Regions from separate parts of the Cupriavidus sp. 05N40 genome, predicted to be linked through region 1. Evidence: predicted binding sites of a transcription regulator. Region 1 holds the regulator's gene; each other region holds the start of a gene.
The links. The regulator FliA, encoded in region 1, starts transcription of late flagellar genes. The targets are predictions, from matches to a motif close to CTAAAGTTTNNNNNNNNNNNGCCGNTA.
Positions count from the first base shown of each region.

Region 2: a site for FliA is predicted at 2,532-2,558, ahead of AC1DO7_RS19630 (DUF342 domain-containing protein). Genes of this name have one in related genera too.
Region 3: a site for FliA is predicted at 3,054-3,080, ahead of AC1DO7_RS00875 (flagellin N-terminal helical domain-containing protein). Genes of this name have one in related genera too.

Region 1 covers NZ_JBFTND010000072.1:34,369-39,573, forward strand. Annotated here, with positions in the region: gene flhF (flagellar biosynthesis protein FlhF) at 1-1,257, shown strand, start outside; gene AC1DO7_RS17980 (MinD/ParA family ATP-binding protein) at 1,261-2,094, shown strand; gene AC1DO7_RS17985 (RNA polymerase sigma factor FliA) at 2,134-2,850, shown strand; gene AC1DO7_RS17990 (flagellar protein FlhE) at 2,847-3,278, shown strand; gene AC1DO7_RS17995 (flagella synthesis protein FlgN) at 3,532-3,990, opposite strand; gene flgM (flagellar biosynthesis anti-sigma factor FlgM) at 4,037-4,342, opposite strand; gene flgA (flagellar basal body P-ring formation chaperone FlgA) at 4,544-5,205, opposite strand, start outside.
Region 2 covers NZ_JBFTND010000080.1:29,413-38,252, reverse strand. Annotated here, with positions in the region: partial or broken gene AC1DO7_RS19650 (NAD(P)/FAD-dependent oxidoreductase) at 1-213, opposite strand, end outside; gene AC1DO7_RS19645 (hypothetical protein) at 392-790, shown strand; gene AC1DO7_RS19640 (DUF1415 domain-containing protein) at 846-1,400, shown strand; gene AC1DO7_RS19635 (class I SAM-dependent methyltransferase) at 1,444-2,346, opposite strand; gene AC1DO7_RS19630 (DUF342 domain-containing protein) at 2,786-4,441, shown strand; gene AC1DO7_RS19625 (hypothetical protein) at 4,916-5,446, opposite strand; gene AC1DO7_RS19620 (hypothetical protein) at 5,911-6,279, opposite strand; tRNA gene AC1DO7_RS19615 (tRNA-Thr) at 6,491-6,566, opposite strand; gene AC1DO7_RS19610 (class 1 fructose-bisphosphatase) at 6,763-7,779, opposite strand; gene pepN (aminopeptidase N) at 7,904-8,840, opposite strand, start outside.
Region 3 covers NZ_JBFTND010000002.1:58,150-63,341, reverse strand. Annotated here, with positions in the region: gene AC1DO7_RS00885 (methyl-accepting chemotaxis protein) at 1-1,667, opposite strand, end outside; gene AC1DO7_RS00880 (RNA chaperone Hfq) at 2,621-2,944, shown strand; gene AC1DO7_RS00875 (flagellin N-terminal helical domain-containing protein) at 3,180-4,904, shown strand; gene AC1DO7_RS00870 (flagellar protein FlaG) at 5,022-5,192, shown strand, end outside.

The sequences.
Region 1 (5,205 bases):
GCCACCGCCGGCGCCGAGGGCATGCTGCGCTCGCTGACCGACAGCGCCAACGCGGTCAGCGACTGCGTGGACCAGCTCGACGCGGGCAACTTCGGCTTCGACCTGGTACGCACCCTGTGGCAGCAGCGCGCGGACAGCGCACCGTCGGCGCGCCAGATGGCGCAACACGTGCGCGAGGCCGCCTGCCGCGATCTCGCCCGCCAGTGCGACCGCTTCGTGCTCGCGCTGAGCGCCACCGTGGCCGCGCCCGCGGCCGGCCGCCGCGCGCCGCGCCCGTGGCAGCATACGCTGTGGCTGGCCGACCGCGACGGCCTGCCGCTGGCTGCCGCCGCGGCGCCGGGCGGGCGTACCGCCCCAGCGCTGCAGGCAAGCCAGGGCGGCTGGGAAACCGACGCCGCCAACCTGGGCGCCGCCATCGCCGCCGCGCGTACCGTGGTCAATGTGCTGGACACCATGCCGGCCGCGGCCACGCTGGCGCGCTGGCAGCAGGCAGGTGAGCGCTGGCTGACCACCACCCGCAAGACCACGCGCGTCGCCAGCAACGGCGTTGCGCTGAAGGTCGATGCGCTGGCCGAGACGCTGACGTTCCATGCCTTCGAAGAGATCGAGTACCGCGGCCGCGATGCCGTGCAGTGGATCGCGCAAGCGCCGGTGCGCGTGCTCGAAAGCCAGGTGCGCGGCACGCGCGGCAGCKAGGGCGGCACCGAGGCCGGCCTGCTGGTATCGCGCCTGGTCGACCGTGAAAACGGCCAGACACTGGCCGTGCAATACCTGCTGTGCGAGCCCGCACTGCTGGCCGAGGGCGCGCAACTGGCGCGCTGGGCACGCTGGGCCGAAGCCGGCGAGGCGCACCTGCGCACACTGCGCCATGCGCTCGACCATCTCGGCCAGGGCGAACGCCAGGACGGCGCCAACGATGCCGCGCAGGCGGAAAACCAGGCATGCGCGCGCCTGCTGGCACTGCAGATGGCCGTGGCCGCGCTGCGCCTGGAGCAGGCCGGCGACACGGAAGCCGCGGCCTTCCTGGCGCGCCTGTCCGCGCGCGCGCCGGCGCGCCAGACCCCGAATGCTGCCGTGCTGGTCGAAGGCATGGGCCGCCTGCTGGCGCTGCTGGACGTGCTGGAGAACTACCCCGCGCGCAATGGCCGTGCCGCACCTGCCGTGCCGACCGTACCGGCCGCGCCCGCCACCGAGCCCGACGGCTTCGTCGATGGTGGCCGGATGTTCAAGGCGCTGGCGCAGGTGCAGGGAGAGTAAAACGTGAATTCACTTGCCCTGGACCAGGCCGAAAGCCTGCGGCGCATGCTGGCGCCGCGTGCCACGCGCCGCATCGCGGTGGTCGCGAGCGATGCGGGCGCCGGTGCCACCACGGTGGCGCTCGGGCTGGCCAATGCGCTCGCCATGCAGGGTGAACGCGTGCTGCTGATCGACGAAGACCGCATTGGCGCGCGCGCCACCCGCTTGGCCGGCGCGGCGCCCGAGGGCACGCTGGCCGCCGTGCTGGGCGGTGCGCTCACGCTGGAGGCCGCGCTGGGGCAACGTCCCGCGGGCACCATCGGCGTGCTGCCCGGCAGCCCGCAGGCCACGGGCGACCTGGGCCTGTTCAATGGCTACCGCACCGTGCTCAGCGATGCCCGCAGCGATGCCGAGGGCGCCCTGTCGCAGGTGGCCGGCATGGCGCACAACGTGGTGGTGGTGCTGCGTGCCGAGCCGGCATCGATCAAGGCCGCCTATGCCTGCATCAAGCAGCTGAACCACCTCTACGCCTGCCGCCGTTTCCACCTGGTCGTCAATGCCGCCGCCAGCGACGCCGCCGCCAGCGCCGTGCTCGGCAATCTTGCGCGCACCGCCAGCCAGTATCTCGGCGTGGACGCGAGTCCTGCCGGCAGCCTGCCGCACGATCCGCTGGTCGAGCGCAGCACGGCGCTTGGCCGCTGCGTGGTCGAAGCGTATCCGGCGGCGCCGGCCACTGCCGCCCTGCGCCGTCTTGCCGTCGGCATCGCCGGCTGGCCGCTTCCCATGCCTTCACCAGCCGTAGCCCGTTCAACCCCTCCGGCCGCGCCGCTGGCGCCGCCGGCCACGGCCCTGGCCTGAGCGCCGGGCCTGCCAGCTAGGACTCACGAGAATTCCACCATGTATACGATTCAGGGAAAGCTCGAACAGACTGACACCGTGACCGCGCATGCGTCGCTGGTGCGTCGCATCGCCTTGCAACTCGCGGCCAAGCTGCCGGCCAGCGTGCAGCTCGATGACCTCATCCAGGCTGGCATGATCGGCCTGCTCGACGCCGCCAAGCGTTACGAGGATACGCACGGTGCGCGTTTCGAGACCTATGCCAGCCAGCGCATCCGCGGCGCCATGCTCGACGAGGTGCGCGCCAACGACTGGCAATCGCGCAGCCTGCGCCAGTTCACCCGGCGCATCGAGCGTACCGTGCGCGGCCTCGAGCAGACGCTCGGCCGGGCGCCGCTGGACTCCGAGGTGGCGCAGGAGCTCGAGTTGCCACTCGACGAATACCAGACCTTGCTCAACGAGGTCTATGGCTGCCAGCTGCTGCACTACGAAGACTTCGAACGCTCCGGCGAAGAAGACTTCCTGGATCGCCACCTGAGCGTCAGCGACGACGGCAATCCGCTCACCGTGCTGATGGAGAGCGGCATGCGCGAAGCGCTGATACGCGCCATCGAGCGACTGCCCGAGCGGGAAAAGCTGGTGCTGTCGCTGTGCTACGACCAGGAGCTGAACCTGCGTGAGATCGGCGCCGTGCTCGAGGTGACGGAGTCGCGCGTCTGCCAGATCCGCAGCCAGGCCATCACGCGCCTGCGTTCGCAGCTGCGCGGGCTGCTATGAAAGCCAGGTCCCGCCATATCGCCGTGGCGGCCATTGCCGCATGCTGCAGCCACGGCTGGGCCGCGCCGGCAGGACCTACCCTGCATTCGTGGTCGGCTTCCGTGAGTGGCCCCGCCTTGTATGGCAAGGGCCTGCGCACCATGTCCGCGCCCATCACCCCGACCGGGTATCTGCCGCAGGCCGAGGGCGCCATCACCACCGTGCGGTGGCGCTACAGCTTTACCCGCACGCCGCCGCTCGATCTGCAGGCCTATCTCTGCAATGCGCAGCGCTGCGTGTTGCTGCCGGGGGCGGAGGGACTCACCGATGCCTTCAGCGGGGATGACGCAGGCAGGGGATTCGTGTTCGCGTTCCAGGTACCGGGGAAGGGCGCGCTGACGCCCGTCCTGCAGGGACAGTCGGGACAAGTGGTGGTGGGGTACAGGTAAGACCGCAGGTGCATGGATTCGGCGGCCCGGGCCTTTCCGCCCGGGCGCCGCTTCCCAAGCCCCCGCAGCCGCTCAAGCCTCAAGTCTCAAGCCTCAGGCTCCAACCCTCAAGCCACCGGCTCCGCCACCGCGCCCGAACAAAAAAAAGCGGCTTCGCCTTCCCTGCCGGGAGCGAAGCCGCTTTTTTTGTTCGTTCGGTCTTTCCTGCATTTCGCCGCGGGCTTGCGAAAGCCCGTGGCGACAAGACACCGGTTCAGCCCGCCGCCAGGCTGACGCCTTGCGGACCTTGCTGGGTTCGCCCGTCCTTGCCGTACAACGTGCCCGTCTCGCCCCGGTGGCGCAGCGCCAGGATGGCTTCCTGCGTGAACTCCAGATGCGCATCCACCACGGCCGCATTGACGGCGTTGGCATCGCGCGCCATGCGCGCGGCGAACAGCAGGTCGCGCCATGCGGTCTCGACGGCAGGCACGATCTCGCGCCCGAACAGCTGGCCGCCCGCACCGAGGCGAATCCCCATGGCACCCATCTGCGCCTCGCGCGTGCGCGTCAGCGTCTGCAGCGAGCCGGCCAGTTCGACCTTGCGATCCAGCAGGCCGACCAGCGCCTGGTAGTCGCCCGCCTTGATCATGGCGCGCTCTTCGCCCAGCACGGCGGCGAATTCCTTGGAGAGCTCGGTTTCCCGGGCGAGGTTCTGGATCAGGGACTGGCTCATGGCTTGCCTAAGTGTCGTGGGTTGGCTTTGCCGCCGGTGTCGAGCGTCAGGCGCCGCCGTTGAGTTCGCGCAGCGACGCCAGCAGACCGTCTGCGATCTTGCTGGGGTCGATCTTGATGCGTCCTTCGGCGATGGCCTGGCGGATTTCGTCCACCTTGGCGGTATCGATGTCGTCGTCTTGGTCTTCCACCAGGCGCGCGCCGATTTCGCGCACCTGGGCGCCCAGCGGGCTGACGCGCACGCCGGGGGTTTCCGGGGCGGCGGCCGGGCCGGCGGGGGTGCCTGCCACGCTGCGCGTTGCACCGTCGCCGGCGTCGCCCGGCCTCGAGGAGGTGGTCTGATTGATCTTCACGGTGATTCCTTGCTGGGTACCTCTGGCTTATCGGACGGTGGCGGCAGAACTTTAGGGCCGCCCCGGGTCCATCCGGCCCGGCTCACGGACCCGTCCGGCCACGCTGCCCGCCGGACGCCGGTCTTGGGATGCCGGCTGCACATCCTGCAGCGCTGCGCGCCATTGTCTCATGAGACCGTTGCGCTACCCAGGCACGCCAGCCTATTGCTGCAGCACCACCGTGTCGCCATTGCGCACCAGCGCGCTGACCACCTGGCCGCTCTTGAGCCGCACCTGCACATTGCTGCCGACCGCGGCTTCGGCCATCACCTTGCCCTCGCTGCTGAGCTGGAAGGAATCCCCCTCGACCACCACCGTCACGTTCTGTCCCTGCCGCACGGCAATGGCCTTCTTCAGGAGATCCGTGCGCATCGGCGAACCCGCTGCGATGCGGCTGGCGGCCACGGCGCCCGCGATCTGCGCGGGGTCGGTCACCACCGCGCGCGGCAGGTTGGAAAGGTCGCCCTGGCGCACTTCCAGGTCAGAAGGGTCTACTGGCTCGCCGGGGGTGAAATTGCGGCCGGCCACGTAGTAATCGGCCACCACCGCGACGCGCGCCTGCACGTAGCGCGTCCACGGGCGCTCGCCGCCGCAGCGCACGCCGACGGAGACGCGGCCCCAGGGCGACGCGCCCGGCGGCAGGAAGGGTTCGGGCAGGGTGCATTCCGGTGCGCGGCCGCCCGACGGCGGCACGACCTGGATGCTGGCCTTGCCGGGCAGCCCGGCGGTCTGGCGTTCGAGGAACCGCTCCACCGCGACGCGCACCGGGTCTTCGGCAAAGGGCGAGGGCGGCGCTGCGCGGACGCTGCCGGACAGGGCGCCGC
Region 2 (8,840 bases), on a different contig from region 1:
GTAGCGCGCCAGGAAGGGCTGCGCCGCCTCCGAGTGCGTCAGGTTCATGCCGCCGCGCCCGGCCATCAGGAACTTGCGGCCCACCGACGGCATGGCGTCGTACACGTCCACGCGCCAGCCGCGCGCGGCCAGCACCTCGGCCGCCATCAGGCCCGCGGGGCCGCCACCGATCACGGCGATGCTGGCGGAGAGAGAGGCGGCGGGTGCAGACATGGCTTGAATCCGGAGGAAGGGCGGTGAGCCGCGGCAATGCGAAAGGCGTGCCTTGGGCGTGCGGCGCGGCGGATCGGATTATATAGGGCGGCTCGCCATGGCCCGGCGCGGGGTGGCCGGCGCAGCCCGGCGGCGGCTGATAAGATCCGGTCCTCGATGCCGCCAGCGTGCGTTTCCCATGACCGTATCTTTTTCTTTCCCGGCGTTTCGCGCCGTAGTGCGCGCTGCCGCGCGAGGCGTGCCTGCCGGCCTGGTGCTCGGCCTGCTGTGCGGAGCGCCGGCGGCGTTTGCGCAGGAAACCGCGCAAGGGCTGCAGGACAAGGCCATGCATGGCGACTTCCTGGCCCAGCGCAACCTGTCCTACTGCCTGCAGTCAGGCTGCCTCGGGCTGGAGAAGGACCGCGTGCGTGCCTGCGCGTGGCGCAAGGTGATCGTGCTGTCCGGCGATCGCCGCGTGACCGACCTCGATACCGCCAACCTCGAGTACGTCTGCGGCAAACTGAGCGCGGCCGAGCGCGACGCGGCCATGCGCCAGGCCGATACGCTTGCCAGGCAGATCTACGGCCAGCGCCGCTGAGCGAGACGTGCGGGCCGGGCGCTAAAATGGTGGTTTCGCGCCGTTCGCCATCGTCATGACTTCAGCTCCGCCGTCCACCGAATCCGTCCTGCAAGCCACCCGGCAGTGGCTGGAGCGCGCCGTGATCGGCCTTAACCTCTGCCCGTTCGCCAAGGCCGTGCATGTCAAGCAACAGATCCGCTACGCGGTGAGCGGCGCCACCGATAGCGAGGGCGTGATGGCCGACCTCGAGGCCGAGCTGAAACTGCTGGCCGAGGCGGATCCGGCCGAGACCGACACCACGCTGCTGATCCTGCCGCACGCGCTGGCGGATTTTCTCGACTACAACGACGCGCTGTTTTTCGCCGAACGCCTGCTCAAGAGCCTGCGCCTGGCCGGCACGCTGCAGATCGCCAGCTTCCACCCGGACTACCAGTTCGACGGAACCGAGCCGGACGATATCGAGAACTACACCAACCGCGCGCCCTATCCGATCCTGCACCTGCTGCGCGAAGACAGCATCGCGCGTGCCGTGGAGGCCTTTCCCGATGCGGCGGATATCTACGAGCGCAACCAGGACACCATGCGCAAGCTCGGCCTGGAGGGGTGGCGGGCGCTGATGCGCGCCTGAAGCGGCGCGCCGGGCGGGCGCCGCCACGCATCAGGCCGGAAACTCACTGCGCCACGGCGCAGGCTGCCTCGCCGTGGCTTTCGCCGGTATAGAAGCGTCCCGACATTTCCTCCAGCCCCAGCGTCTTCAGCACTTCGTTGAGGCGCTCGGTGGGCCGGCGGCGCGGCAGATCCTTGTACTGCGCGATGATCAGTTCGTTCTTCATCGAATGCTCCCAACCCACCAGCTCGGTCACGCTGACCTGGTAGCCGTGCGCTTCGAGTTGCAGGCAGCGCAGCACATTGGTGACCTGGCTGCCGAACTCGCGCGTATGCAGCGGGTGGCGCCAGATCTCGGTGAGCGGGCTGGCGAGCGATTTTCCCTTGTTCTTGCGCAGCACGCCGGCCACCTCGGCCTGGCAGCAGGGCACCACCACGATGTACTTCGCGTGCTTTTCCAGCGCGAAGCGGATGGCATCGTCCGTGGCCGTATTGCAGGCATGCAACGCGGTCACGATGTCGATGGCGGGCGGCAGCTGCGACGAGGTGATCGAGTCCGCCACCGACAGGTTCAGGAAGGACATGCCCTTGAAGCCAAGCCGCGCGGCCAGCTCCTGAGAAGTGCGCACCAGTTCCTCGCGCGTCTCGATGCCGAAGATGTGCGAGTTGTCCAGGTGGTCCTTGAAGAACAGGTCGTACAGGATGAAGCCCAGATAGGACTTGCCTGCGCCATGGTCCACCAGCGTCACGTCGGGATGGTCTTGCTTGAGGTCCTGCAGCAGCGGCTCGATGAACTGGAACAGGTGATAGACCTGCTTGAGCTTGCGGCGGCTGTCCTGGTTCATCTTGCCGTCGCGCGTGAGGATATGCAGCGCCTTGAGCAGCTCGACGGACTGGCCGGGGCGGATTTCGTGGGGGCTGGGCGCCGGTGCGGCGGGCGTCTTCGACGCCGGGGACTTCTGGGCCATCTGGGGAACCTGGGAAAAGCGGTGAGGCAGTGGGGCGTGCGCCAAAGCGGACGACGCGGCGCCGGAATAGCGGCAGTTTACCGAAAGTCGCCGGCGGCCGGGCGGAGTGGCGCAACCGCCGCAGCGGATGCCGGTGCTCGCCACCTGCTTGCCGCCTGGTTTCGGCGGGATCCCGGCGCGCGGCCCTCAAGTTTTCCGCAAGGCCGCCGTTGGTGTTGTGTGCGCCAGAAAGAACAAAGATCAGCGGCGCGCAAAGACAACCCGGGGCCCCGTGCGCGGCGCCCGCGGGCAGATGCCAGAAGCCCAGGTACCCACGGCGATGCCGCCGCACCCTTTGGTCGCGGGCTGCGTCAGCGCGCGGCGGGGGCGGCCCGGAATGGCAAGTGGCGCAGCGGGCGGGACCGCGCGCCCGGACAGATCCACCAGAGGGAACGACGGAATGGAAAGTCGGGGAGAACACCCAGTTGACGCAGTAGAAGGGGGCTTGCGGGTCAGTCTCGATGAGGCCACGCGGCATCTGCACGCCACCTATGCCATGGCGCCGGGGCGGATGCCGCCGGACCGCGCGGCACTGGAGGCGGCGCTGGCCGCCGCAGGCTGGGGCGGGGCCAGGCTGGACACAGCCGCGGTCGGCGGCTTTCTCTCGCAGTGCCAGCGCGCCACCGAAGGCGCGCCGGTGCAGGCGCTGATCGGAGAGGTCACCGACGGCTATTTCGAGATCGACATCAGCGCCGACGGGCTGAGCGTGCGCCTGAGCCTGCTGCCGGCGCAAGGCGGCCGCGCGGTGGTGCGTGACGATGTCCGCGCCGCGCTGGCCGAGCGCGGCATCGTGGCCGAGCCTGACCGCGACATCCTGCGCACGGTCTTCGAGGCGGGCTTATGCGACAGCGTGGAGATCGCCGCAGGGCGCGCGCCGCGGCCCGGCACGCCAGCGCGCTTCGAAAGCCTGCTGGCGCCGCGCAAGCCCCTGGTGGCGGAAGACGAAAGTGGCCGCGTCGACCTGCGCGACCTCGGGACCCTGCTGCTGGTCAACCCGGGCACGCCGCTGATGCGCCGCATCCCGGCCCGCCAGGGCACGGATGGCGTCGACGTCTTCGGCAAGCCCGTGGCGGCGCCGGAGGCGGCCGATCCGCCCTATGCCGATGGATTGACGGGCGTGGCCCCCGATCCCGCCGATCCGGGCGTCCTGCTGGCGGCGATCTCCGGCTCGCCGACGCTGTTGCCGCATGGCGTTTCGGTCAGCCCGGTGGTCGACGTAGAAGCGGTGGACATGCATTCCGGCAATGTCACCTTCGACGGCACTCTGCGCGTCAACGGCGATATCAAGACCGGCATGACGGTGCGGGTGACCGGAGATGTCATCGTCAGCGGCACCATCGAGGCCGCGCATGTCGAGGCGGGCGGCGACGTCGTGGTGAAGGGCGGCATCATCGGCCGGGCCGAAGGCGCGCACCAGGGCGGCGATGGCGCGGCGGCGCTGGCGAGCGTGCGCTGCAAGGGCGCGCTGCACGCGCGCTTCATCGAAAGCGCGGTGGTCGAGGCCGGCACCGATGTCACCGTGGAAAGCGGCATCCGGCAGAGCGACGTGGCCGCCGGGCGCAGCATCCTCGCGGGCAGTCCCAAGGGCGGACAGGGCAATATCACCGGCGGCCGCATCCGGGCCAAGGCGGCGGTGCGCACCGCCACCCTCGGCGCGTCCGCAGGCACCGCCACCATCGTGCAGGTCGGCACCAATCCCTATGCGGAAGCGGAGAAGGCCGAAGCGGAGGCCCAGCGCCGCCAGCTCGAGACCGACCAGGCCAAGGTGCAGCAGCTGGTCAACTTTTTCGCCAAGAACCCCGAGAAAGCGGTCGGRGACCTGCGCGAGAAGGCGCGCGCGACCTTGTTCAAGCTGACCCGCGACTCCATCGAGCTGGACGCCAGGCTGGCCAGGCTGGCCGAGCAGCTGCGCCCCTCGCCCGGGGCGGTGATCGAGGTGAGCCGGCGCATCCACGGCGGGGTCAGCGCGCATATCGGGCAGAAGTCCATGAAGATCATGGAGGACAAGCCGGGCGGCCAGTTCCGGCTGGTCGAGGACCGCATCGCGCTGGTCTGACCTCGCAGCGGGATCGTCCGGCCAGCGGGCGATCCCCATTTCCTTCTCCCTTTTTCTCCCCCTTGTCCTGCGCGTTGTCCGGCAGCGGCGCGCAATGCCGTCAAGGTAGGCAATGCCCCCCCCGGTACTTGGCGCGCGGGTTTGATTTGCCGAAATTTCCGAATGGAAATTAGGAAGCGGCTGATTGGTTGGCGTGGCGCCAGTGATTACAGTAGCCACATACCGCTCTCTTCCCCGGGGGTGGTATTCCCGATGAGGGTCCATCCCTTGGCCCTCCTTCCGTAACGCCGCATGCTTGCGCATGCGGCGTTTTTTTCTGCAGAAGCCCTCGCGGCGCGCCTCGCGGCTTGCGGCAAGGTCGGAGGCATCCAGCCACACCGGGGGACAGGCACCCATCGCATCGGGCAGCGCATCGCAATTGATGCCGCTGGGGCCACCCGCGTGCCCTCGTGCCCTCGTGCGAATACGCGCGCGCTACCAGACCCGTATCCTGATTTGCAAGGAAATGCAGCCGTCGACCTTGCCTCGCATCGTCGGCACATAGATCAGGCTCGCGCCCACGCGGCGGTACTCGACACCGATCACCGGTGCGGCCATCGGTGACCAGCCGCCATGATTGATATCCGGATACCCGCGCACCGCGCCTGCCGCGACGCCGATCCGGAGCGGTCCCAGGTGCAGGGGCTGCCAGCTCACGGTGGCGTAGGTCGAGTGGTAGCGCATGCTGTTGCGGTATTCGCCGGCGGACAAGGTGAAATCCTCGCTGACGCGAAGATCGATGCCGAATCCCCAGTTGTACGCGTTGTAGTGCGCAGCGTGGTTGAAGTGATAGGAGAGAAAGCCCGCATTGAGCCAGACCTGCGGCGAGAATCCGGGAGCGGGAGCGGCGGCGGGCGTGTCCGCTGCCGGCAAGCCTTCCGGCGAAGGTACAGGGATATCCGGCGGCTTTGCATCGTCCGCGCGCGCCGGCGCCGCTGCCAGTGATGCGCACATGGCAAGCAGCACGACGAATCCGCGCGGAAAAAGACAACGGCTCGCCGTACCAGGGACTGGACAAGCATCCATGGCCGCTTCCTTTGTTCTTGTCGTGGCGTGGATCGGCCGCGCGCGGCGCGCGGGTGCGCGCGGGCACGGCCAACCTGCAAATCCGGCGCGGCGCCGGCTATGTCGGAGCGGTATGCATGCTGTTCCCCGGTTGCGCAGCAATGGCGAACGCGTGCCGGAACGCTGCCGGCCGGTTCGTCCTGTGTATTCGGGCGCCTGGAGTCGCTACCCGTTGTTCTGGTTGTCTTGTGATACCAGTCTGGTGCCTGGGGCGTGCAGATTCAATGAATCGAACGGCGTAAGCCCAAGGAGGGATGTGACGGACAGGAGGCTGTCAACGGCTGTCCTGCCGCCATGCTTTTGGCGGGCGCGGGATGTGTGCGGGGGGAAAGAGAAAATGCTCTGCCGGGCGTGCCGGCCCGGCGTCAGCGCTTCCAGGCGATTGGCGCTGTGGCAGAGCAGGTGGCCATCGTGCCGGACCAGTTCCTGCGGGTGGTGAGCTTGACGAGCCGGTCGTCGAGCGGTTCGATTTGCCGCTGACGGCGCTCGGAGAGGCTGTTGGCCACACTGGAAAGCGCTGCCTTGCACGCCGTCTGCGCCGTGCTGGACCGCACGGTGAACCCCGGGTAGCGATAGTTGACCATCAGCGTGAAGCCATCCGGGACGTACTCGACCGTGTACTCGGTGTCTGCGTCGTACGTCGACATCTGCCTGCCGCCGGATGGCGCGGGCGCGGGCGCAGACGTGGTGCAAGCCGCCGATACCAGGCAGGCCATTGCTGCCAATACCTTCATGTATTTCACGGCATGATCTCCAAAGAGTCGCGTTGCGGGCGGCGCAGCGCAACCGGGTTCGCTTGCGAGGCTGGGCTGGATGGTACCAAGGACCCGCGGTGACTGGCAGGCGTGGCGCCCCGGGATTCGCCGGCGCCGGGCAACAAAAAACCCGGAGAGCTCTGGGCTGTCCGGGTTGCTTGGCACTGCTGGCAATACTCTGGAATGCTTGTGGTGCCGAAGAGAGGAATCGAACCCCCGACCTTCTCATTACGAATGAGCTGCTCTACCGACTGAGCTACTTCGGCCTCACCATCCGCGAAACAACTACTGGATGAAGCCCGCAATAATAGCAACGTTTATTTTGCCTGTGAAGCCCCCCAGGCAAAAATTTCCGGGGCGGACGTGGCTGCGGCCAGCCTGGCCATGGAAAAGGGACGCCCGGGGCGTCCCTTCCCACACCAGCACATGCAAGTGCCGTGGCCTTCTCGCCGGCAGCCGGCGTCAGCCCGCGGCCTTTTCCTCGTGGTGGTAGCGCGTGACGCGCTCCACTTCGTTCTTCGAGCCGAGGATCACGGAAACGCGCTGGTGCAGCTTTTCGGGCTGCACGTCCAGGATGCGTTCGTGGCCGTTGGTGGCGGCGCCGCCGGCCTGCTCGACCAGCATGGCCATGGGGTTGGCTTCGTACATCAGGCGCAGCTTGCCGGGTTTCTCCGGCTCGCGCTTGTCCCAGGGGTACATGAAGACGCCGCCGCGCGTGAGGATGCGGTGCACGTCGGCCACCATGGAGGCGATCCAGCGCATGTTGAAGTTCTTGCCGCGCGGACCTTCGTCGCCGGCCAGGCATTCGTCGATATAGCGGCGCACAGGCGGGGCCCAGTGGCGCATGTTGGACATGTTGATCGCGAATTCCTTGGTGTCTTCCGGGATCTGCACGTCGGACTGGGTGAGCACGAAGCTGCCGGCTTCGCGGTCCAGCGTGAACATGTGCACGCCATTGCCGACGGTCAGCACCAGGGTGGTCTGCGGGCCGTACACGGCGTAGCCGGCGGCGACCTGGTGGGTGCCGGGCTGCATGAAGTCGGCCTCGGTCACGGTCTGGCCGGGCTTGGGCATGTGCAGCACCGAGAAGATGGTGCCGATCGAGACGTTGACGTCGATGTTCGACGAGCCGTCGAGCGGATCGAACAGCAGCAGGTATTCGCCCTTGGGATAGCGGTTGGGGATCTCGTAGAAGCTGTCCATTTCCTCCGAGGCCATGGCGGCGAGGTGGCCGCCCCATTCGTTGGCGTCGAGCAGGACTTCGTTGGCGATCACGTCCAGCTTCTGCTGGGTCTCGCCCTGCACGTTGCCGGTGCCGGCCGAGCCGAGGATGCCGGCGAGGGCGCCCTTGCTGACGGAGTTGGAAATGGCCTTGCAGGCGCGCGCCACCACTTCGATCAGCAGCCGCAGCTCCGGCTGGATCGTATTGTGTTTGCGCTGCTCCTCGACCAGATAGCGGGTGAGGCTGATGCGACTCATGGGGTTTCTCCTTGAATGGCCGCAATTCTACATGGCCGCATGGCTGCCAGGCCGCAGCGGCGACGGGCCGCGGCGCGCCGGCGGCCCGTCGGTGCGCCGGATCCGGCGCCCGTCGCGGTGCCTGTCAGGGCGCCAGCGCCTTGCTTACGATCTCGCGCACGTCGCGCGACAGGTCCTTGGCGCCAGCCACCTGTTCCAGCGCGGCACGCATGCGGTCGCGCAGCGGCAGGGCGTATTTCTGCCAGCGGTCCATGACGCGTGCCAGGCGCGAGGCCACCTGCGGGTTGATGGCGTCGAGCGCCAGCACCTGCTCGGCCCAGAACACATAGCCGGAGCCGTCCTCGGCATGGAACTGGGCCGGGTTGGCGGCGCAGAAGCTGAAGATCAGCGAGCGCGCGCGGTTGGGATTGCGCAGGTTGAAGGCAGGGTGTTCCATCAGCGCGCGCACGGTGTCGATGGTGTGCTTGCCGGCGTGGCCCGGGAGGCTCGGCCCCACCGTGCCGCGTTGCGCGGCCTGCAGCGAGAACCATTTGTCGATCACCAGCGCGTCCTGCTCGAAGCGCTGGTAGAAGTCGGCCAGCGCTGCCTCGCGTCCGGGAGCGAAGGTGTTGACCAGCGCGATCAGCGCGGCGACACGGTCGGTCATGTTGTCGGCCGCCTTGTATTGCGCTTCGGCCAGCGCCTGCATGTCGGCGTCGCCGCTGTCGGCCAGGTAGCCCAGCGCCAGGTTGCGCAGCGCGCGCTTGCCGGCGGAGACCGCATCGGGGCTGTAGTCGCCCGGCGTGGCGTTGGCATGATAGGCGGCCAGCCAGTCGGCCTTGAGTTCCCGGGCCAGCGCTTCGCGCATGAACTGGCGCGCGCGGTGGATGGCGGCCGGGTCGGCCACGCCCATGCGCTCGGCCAGGTAGGCTTCCGCCGGCAGGGTGAGTGCCTGCTCGCGGAAGGCGGGGCTGAGCTGCTGGTTGTTGAGCACGGTGCGCAGCGCGGCCACCAGCGCCGGGTCGAGCTTGAGCTCGCGCCCGGCCTGCGATTGCGACACCAGCTGCAGCAGCGCACGGGTG
Region 3 (5,192 bases), on a different contig from region 1:
GCAACAGGTGCGGCCGACCGCACCGGCGCAACCGGCGCAACCGACATAACCGGCATGGCAGCCGGCGTCCCGGCGCGGGCCGGTGCCTGCCGCGCCACGCTGGTGTCCTCCGGCGAGACCTTGAAGCGCGACACTTCACCCACCAGGCCGGCGGCCTGCTGCTGCAGGCTCTCGGCGGCAGCGGCGGCCTGCTCCACCAGGGCGGCATTCTGCTGCGTCACGCTCTCCATCTGGCTGACGGCGCGGTTGACCTGTTCGATGCCGGAAGACTGTTCCTCGCTCGCCGCGGCGATCTCGCCCATGATGTCGGTCACGCGCTTGACCGCGCCGACGATATCGTCCATGGTGCGGCCCGCATCTTCCACCTGCCTGGCGCCATGGGCCACCTGCCCCACCGAGCCGTTGATCAGCTGGCCGATCTCCTTGGCTGCCGACGCGGAACGCTGCGCCAGGCTGCGCACCTCGGCAGCCACCACGCTGAAGCCACGGCCCTGCTCGCCGGCGCGGGCCGCTTCCACCGCCGCGTTGAGCGCCAGGATATTGGTCTGGAAGGCAATGCCCTCGATCACGCCGACGATCTCGGCCACCTTGCCCGACGATTGCGAGATGCTCTGCATGGTTTCCACCACGCCGCGCACCGCGCGCCCGCCTTCGGTGGCCACGCCGGAAGCGCTCACCGCCAGTTCGTTGGCATGGCGCGCATTGGCGGCGTTCTGCCTGACCGTGGAGGTCAGCTGCTCCATCGATGCGGCGGTCTGCTCCAGGGAAGCCGCCTGCTCCTCCGTGCGCTGGGACAGGTCGGTGTTGCCGCTGGCGATTTCGCGTGTCGCGCCGTCGATCGAGCGCGAAGCGCCCTGGATGCCGTGGACCAGCGCCGCCAGTTGACCGAAGGCGCGTTCGAGCGCCCCCAGCATGCGGCCCATCTCGTCATTGCTGTGCGCCTTGATGCTGTAGGTCAGGTTGCCCTGCGCCAGCGCCTGGGCGGCTTCGAGCGCCTGGCGCGCCGGCCCCGTGATCGAACGCGTGATGCCGATACCGAGCGCGATGGCCAGCGCCACCGCGGCGGCAGCCAGCCCGACCAGCACGTCACGCGCCATCTCGTAGCTGGCTTCCGATTCGTCCACGGCGACGATCGCCACCTTGCGCCCGCCCTCGGCAAGTTCAGTGAGCTTGTCGAAATAGGGCGCCTGGGCCGCCGGCAGCGTCGCCACCAGCGCGCTGCGCGCGCCGTCGAATTCGCCGCCCTGCAGCTGGCGCAGCACCATGTCGAGCTGGCCGTTATACGCCTCGCGCGCTTCGGTCAGGCGGCGGTAGGTTTCCCGGATCTCCGGCCTGGCGGACTTGGCGAGCCATTTGCCGAGTTCGTCCAGCGTGGAACCCATATCCTGGCGCAGCGCGCCGATCTTCTCCGCGTTGCGCCGCACCGCGACCGGGTCCTCGTTCAAGGTGGCGTCGCGCACGAGGATACCGATCCATAGCGCGTCCTGTTTGACGCGCTCGATATCCATGACCTTGAACAGCCGCCCTTCCACCGTCACGTGCATCGATTCGTTCATGGTGCGCAGGGACACCACGCCCACGACAGCCACCGCCACCAACGTCAGCGTCACCACCGAAAACGCCACCGTCAGGCGCGCCCCAATGCCAAAGTTTCGCAACCAACGCATCTTCCCGGCTCCTTTTTGCTTTTTCATCGCGCGCGGCGCACTCGCTCCAGACAGGCTTCCGGATCGACGCCGCATCGCGGGCTTAACGGCAGGGGACCAGACAAGCTTGAGTACATTTGCGCGTTTTGCGCGAAGAAAGCGAAAAACGCGAAGATACGCGGAGATATAGGGGGAGAAAGACCGGCAATTCAGGGAATTGGCAGCGTGCGTCCTGTCGTCTAATGGCGGCAGGCACTTCGATGTGCTGCCATCGGGCCTCGTGCCCGGCGGCATGCCAGACAAGAAAAGTGGGCGCACAAAAAAAGAAGCCCACGCGCGGGGTGCTCGTAGGCTTTCCAGGACTGCTAGGAACCGAAAGGTTCAGTAGCGAATATAAACCTGCTTACATGAGGTGTAAATCCAATTTCTATCAGGGATATCTCGGATAGGAAAAAGTGCCTGCTCTGCCACTCCTTGTGGCGCATGGGTGGCACCGGATGCTTCAGCAAGCAGGCCAGGGCCGTGTCATCGCCAGCAACCCCATGCTGCACAGGGGTTGCGGGCCTGGCCGGCGTTGGGATTTGCCCCACAAGTGAACATGGACATATATTCACCTATTGTGATGCAATCGGTTTTTTAGAGGTAAACCTCTAGGCTAGGCGCGCCCCCCAACCGTCCATATTTGTAAAATTTTGTTACTCTCGCCCCTGAAGTATTCCCCTTCTCTTCTGGCGGCGCCGCTCGCCACCGATTGCGAGGCGGTATTGGACCCCCCTCCCGCGCACATACCGCGGCTGGCCGCGATCCATGCACCCCGCCCCCCGGCCAGCATCGAGAGCGGATGTTTCATCCCCAGTTCCGCCCAGGCCGGGCCGCAGCCCGCGCTCAGCAGTGCGTCATACCTCAGTTGCCCACGCCTGGTTATCGAATCCCTGCCAGCCGCCAGAACCCGCGCGGGCTCTTCCGGAGAAGTTGTGAACAAGAAGGAAACCAGGGTGGACCGCCCTAGCCGGAAGCTGCAGCACCAGCAACTGTCCACCCACCGTGCGAGCCGCAAGCCGGTCATCGTGCACCTGTCCAGCGGCATCCGCCTGCATGGCGTGATCGTCGCCGCCGACAACTATATGGTGCTGCTGGCCGAATCGCCGGACGATCCGGTGCCCCAGGTCGTCTACAAGCACGCCATCGCGGTCATTACGCCCGCCCACGCACCGGAAGCCATGGCCAGCGTGCCGGGCGCGGAAAGCTCGCCGGAGTTCGTCAGCCTGTATACGCCCCGCACGCGCAAGCGGCGCTAGAGATATGGCGAGGATGACCAGGCGTGGCGCCGCCAGGGCCCCGGCCACGCGCCCCGCCGCGCCAGCCGGAGCGCGCAAAGAAACTTCAGGGCACGACCGCAAGATCACACTAAACCTTTTCCGACGCTGGTCGATAACCCTAGCAACGGAGGCACTACACGCACTGCAACGCAGTCAGCCAACGTTACACGGCAGCCGCCGGACTGTGTAAATCACTGCAACTAGGAGTCGTACCATGTCGTCGATCATCAATACCAATTCGTTGTCTCTGATGACTCAGAACAACCTCAACGCTTCGCAATCGCAACTGAACACCGCGATTCAGCGCCTGTCGTCGGGTCTGCGCATCAACAGCGCCAAGGACGATGCCGCCGGCCAGGCCATCGCCAACCGCTTCACCGCCAACATCAACGGCCTGACCGTAGCGCAGCGCAATGCCAACGACGGTATCTCGATGGCGCAAACGACGGAAGGCGCGCTGACCGAAGTCAACAACAACCTGCAACGTATCCGCACGCTGGCCGTTCAGGCCGCCAACGGTTCGAACTCCGCCTCCGACCTGAAGTCGATCCAGGATGAAATTACGCAGCGCCTGGCTGAAATCGACCGTACTTCGCAACAAACCGACTTCAACGGCGTCAAGGTCCTGTCCTCGTCGGCAAAGGCCCTGAACATCCAGGTTGGCGCGAACGACGGCCAGACCATCTCGGTCAACCTGTCGGAAATCAGCTCGAAGACCCTGGGCCTGGACAGCTTCAGCGTGACCAGCACCCCGAACAAGGCTGCTACGGTTACCGACCTGAGCAACGCAGTGACCGCCGGTACCGCCACGAAGATCAGCTCGAGCCTGTACCAAGTCACGACCAAGAACACCTTCGCCTCGACCGACCAGGTCCTGGCCAAGCTGCAAGACGGCGACACGGTTGCTGTGGCTGGCGGCAACACCTACACCTACAACTCGAGCACCGGCAACTTCTCGTACAAGGTGACCACCGCTGCTTCGGCAGCCTCGCTGTCGAGCTCCAACCTGCCGGCATTCGGCCAGGCAGCCGGCACGTACACCAACGCCAGCGGCGCATCGGTCCAGTTCAAGGTCGACAGCGCAGGCAAGCTGACCGCCGCTGACGGCGTCACCACCCTGTACGACGACGGCGCCGGCAACCTCACCACCAACAACACTGGCGGCCTGTCGCAAGCAACGCTGGGTGGCGTGTTCACCAACGCCGGCTCGGCTGCCGCTGGTGTCGCAAGCGTGCAAGTCAACGGCACCACCTACACCTCCGCTGCTGGTGGCAATGTCACCAACAACGCAGCAGCCAGCAAGAACGACGTGGCAGCTGCAGTGCTGGCAGGCGGCTCGGGCAACGCGACCACCGTCACCCTGGGCAAGACCAGCGGCCTGACGTCCACGATCAAGCTTGACGGCGCTACCGGCAAGGCAGACGGCGCCAACGGCGCGACCTCGAGCTACGTTGATGCAAAGGGCAACCTGACCACGACGGCCAGCTTCACCACCAACTACGCTGTCGACACCACCACCGGTGCCGTCACCGTGGCAGACAACAGCGCCAGCCCGGCCGCCGCAACGGATCCGGACATCAACGCGAAGATCGGCGGCGCCGCCTACATCGACGCAGCGACCAACGCATTCACCACGAGCACGACCTCGTCGTCGGGTTCGGGCACGACCGATCCGCTGGCCGTGCTGGACAAGGCGCTGCAGACCGTCGACAACCTGCGCAGCTCGCTGGGTGCAGTACAGAACCGCCTGGACTCCGTCATCTCGAACCTGGGCACGACCGTGACGAACCTGTCGTCGTCGCGCTCGCGCATTCAAGATGCGGACTACGCAACGGAAGTGTCGAACATGACCCGCGCGAACATCCTGCAACAAGCTGGTACCTCGGTGCTGGCGCAGGCTAACCAGTCGACCCAAGGCGTGCTGTCGCTGCTGCGTTAATTCGTAACTGCTTCGCTGAAGCCGGCATTCGTGCCGGCTTTGGCATAACGGGCCTCGAGTGTTTCCCCAGGGCCGCGGCCCTGGGAAAGCATTCCAACCTCCGACTTCCGAACCGACATGGCCGAATCCTTCCCGATCCCGTCCGGCATCCCCGCCATTCCCGCCATGCCGGCCAGCATGGCGTCGGGCGGGGAAACGATGCGCGCAGAGGCCGGCATTGCCGCCACTGCCGGCAGCGAGGATTCGCCGGCGAGCACGCCGCAGGAACAACCGGGCGGACTGGATGCA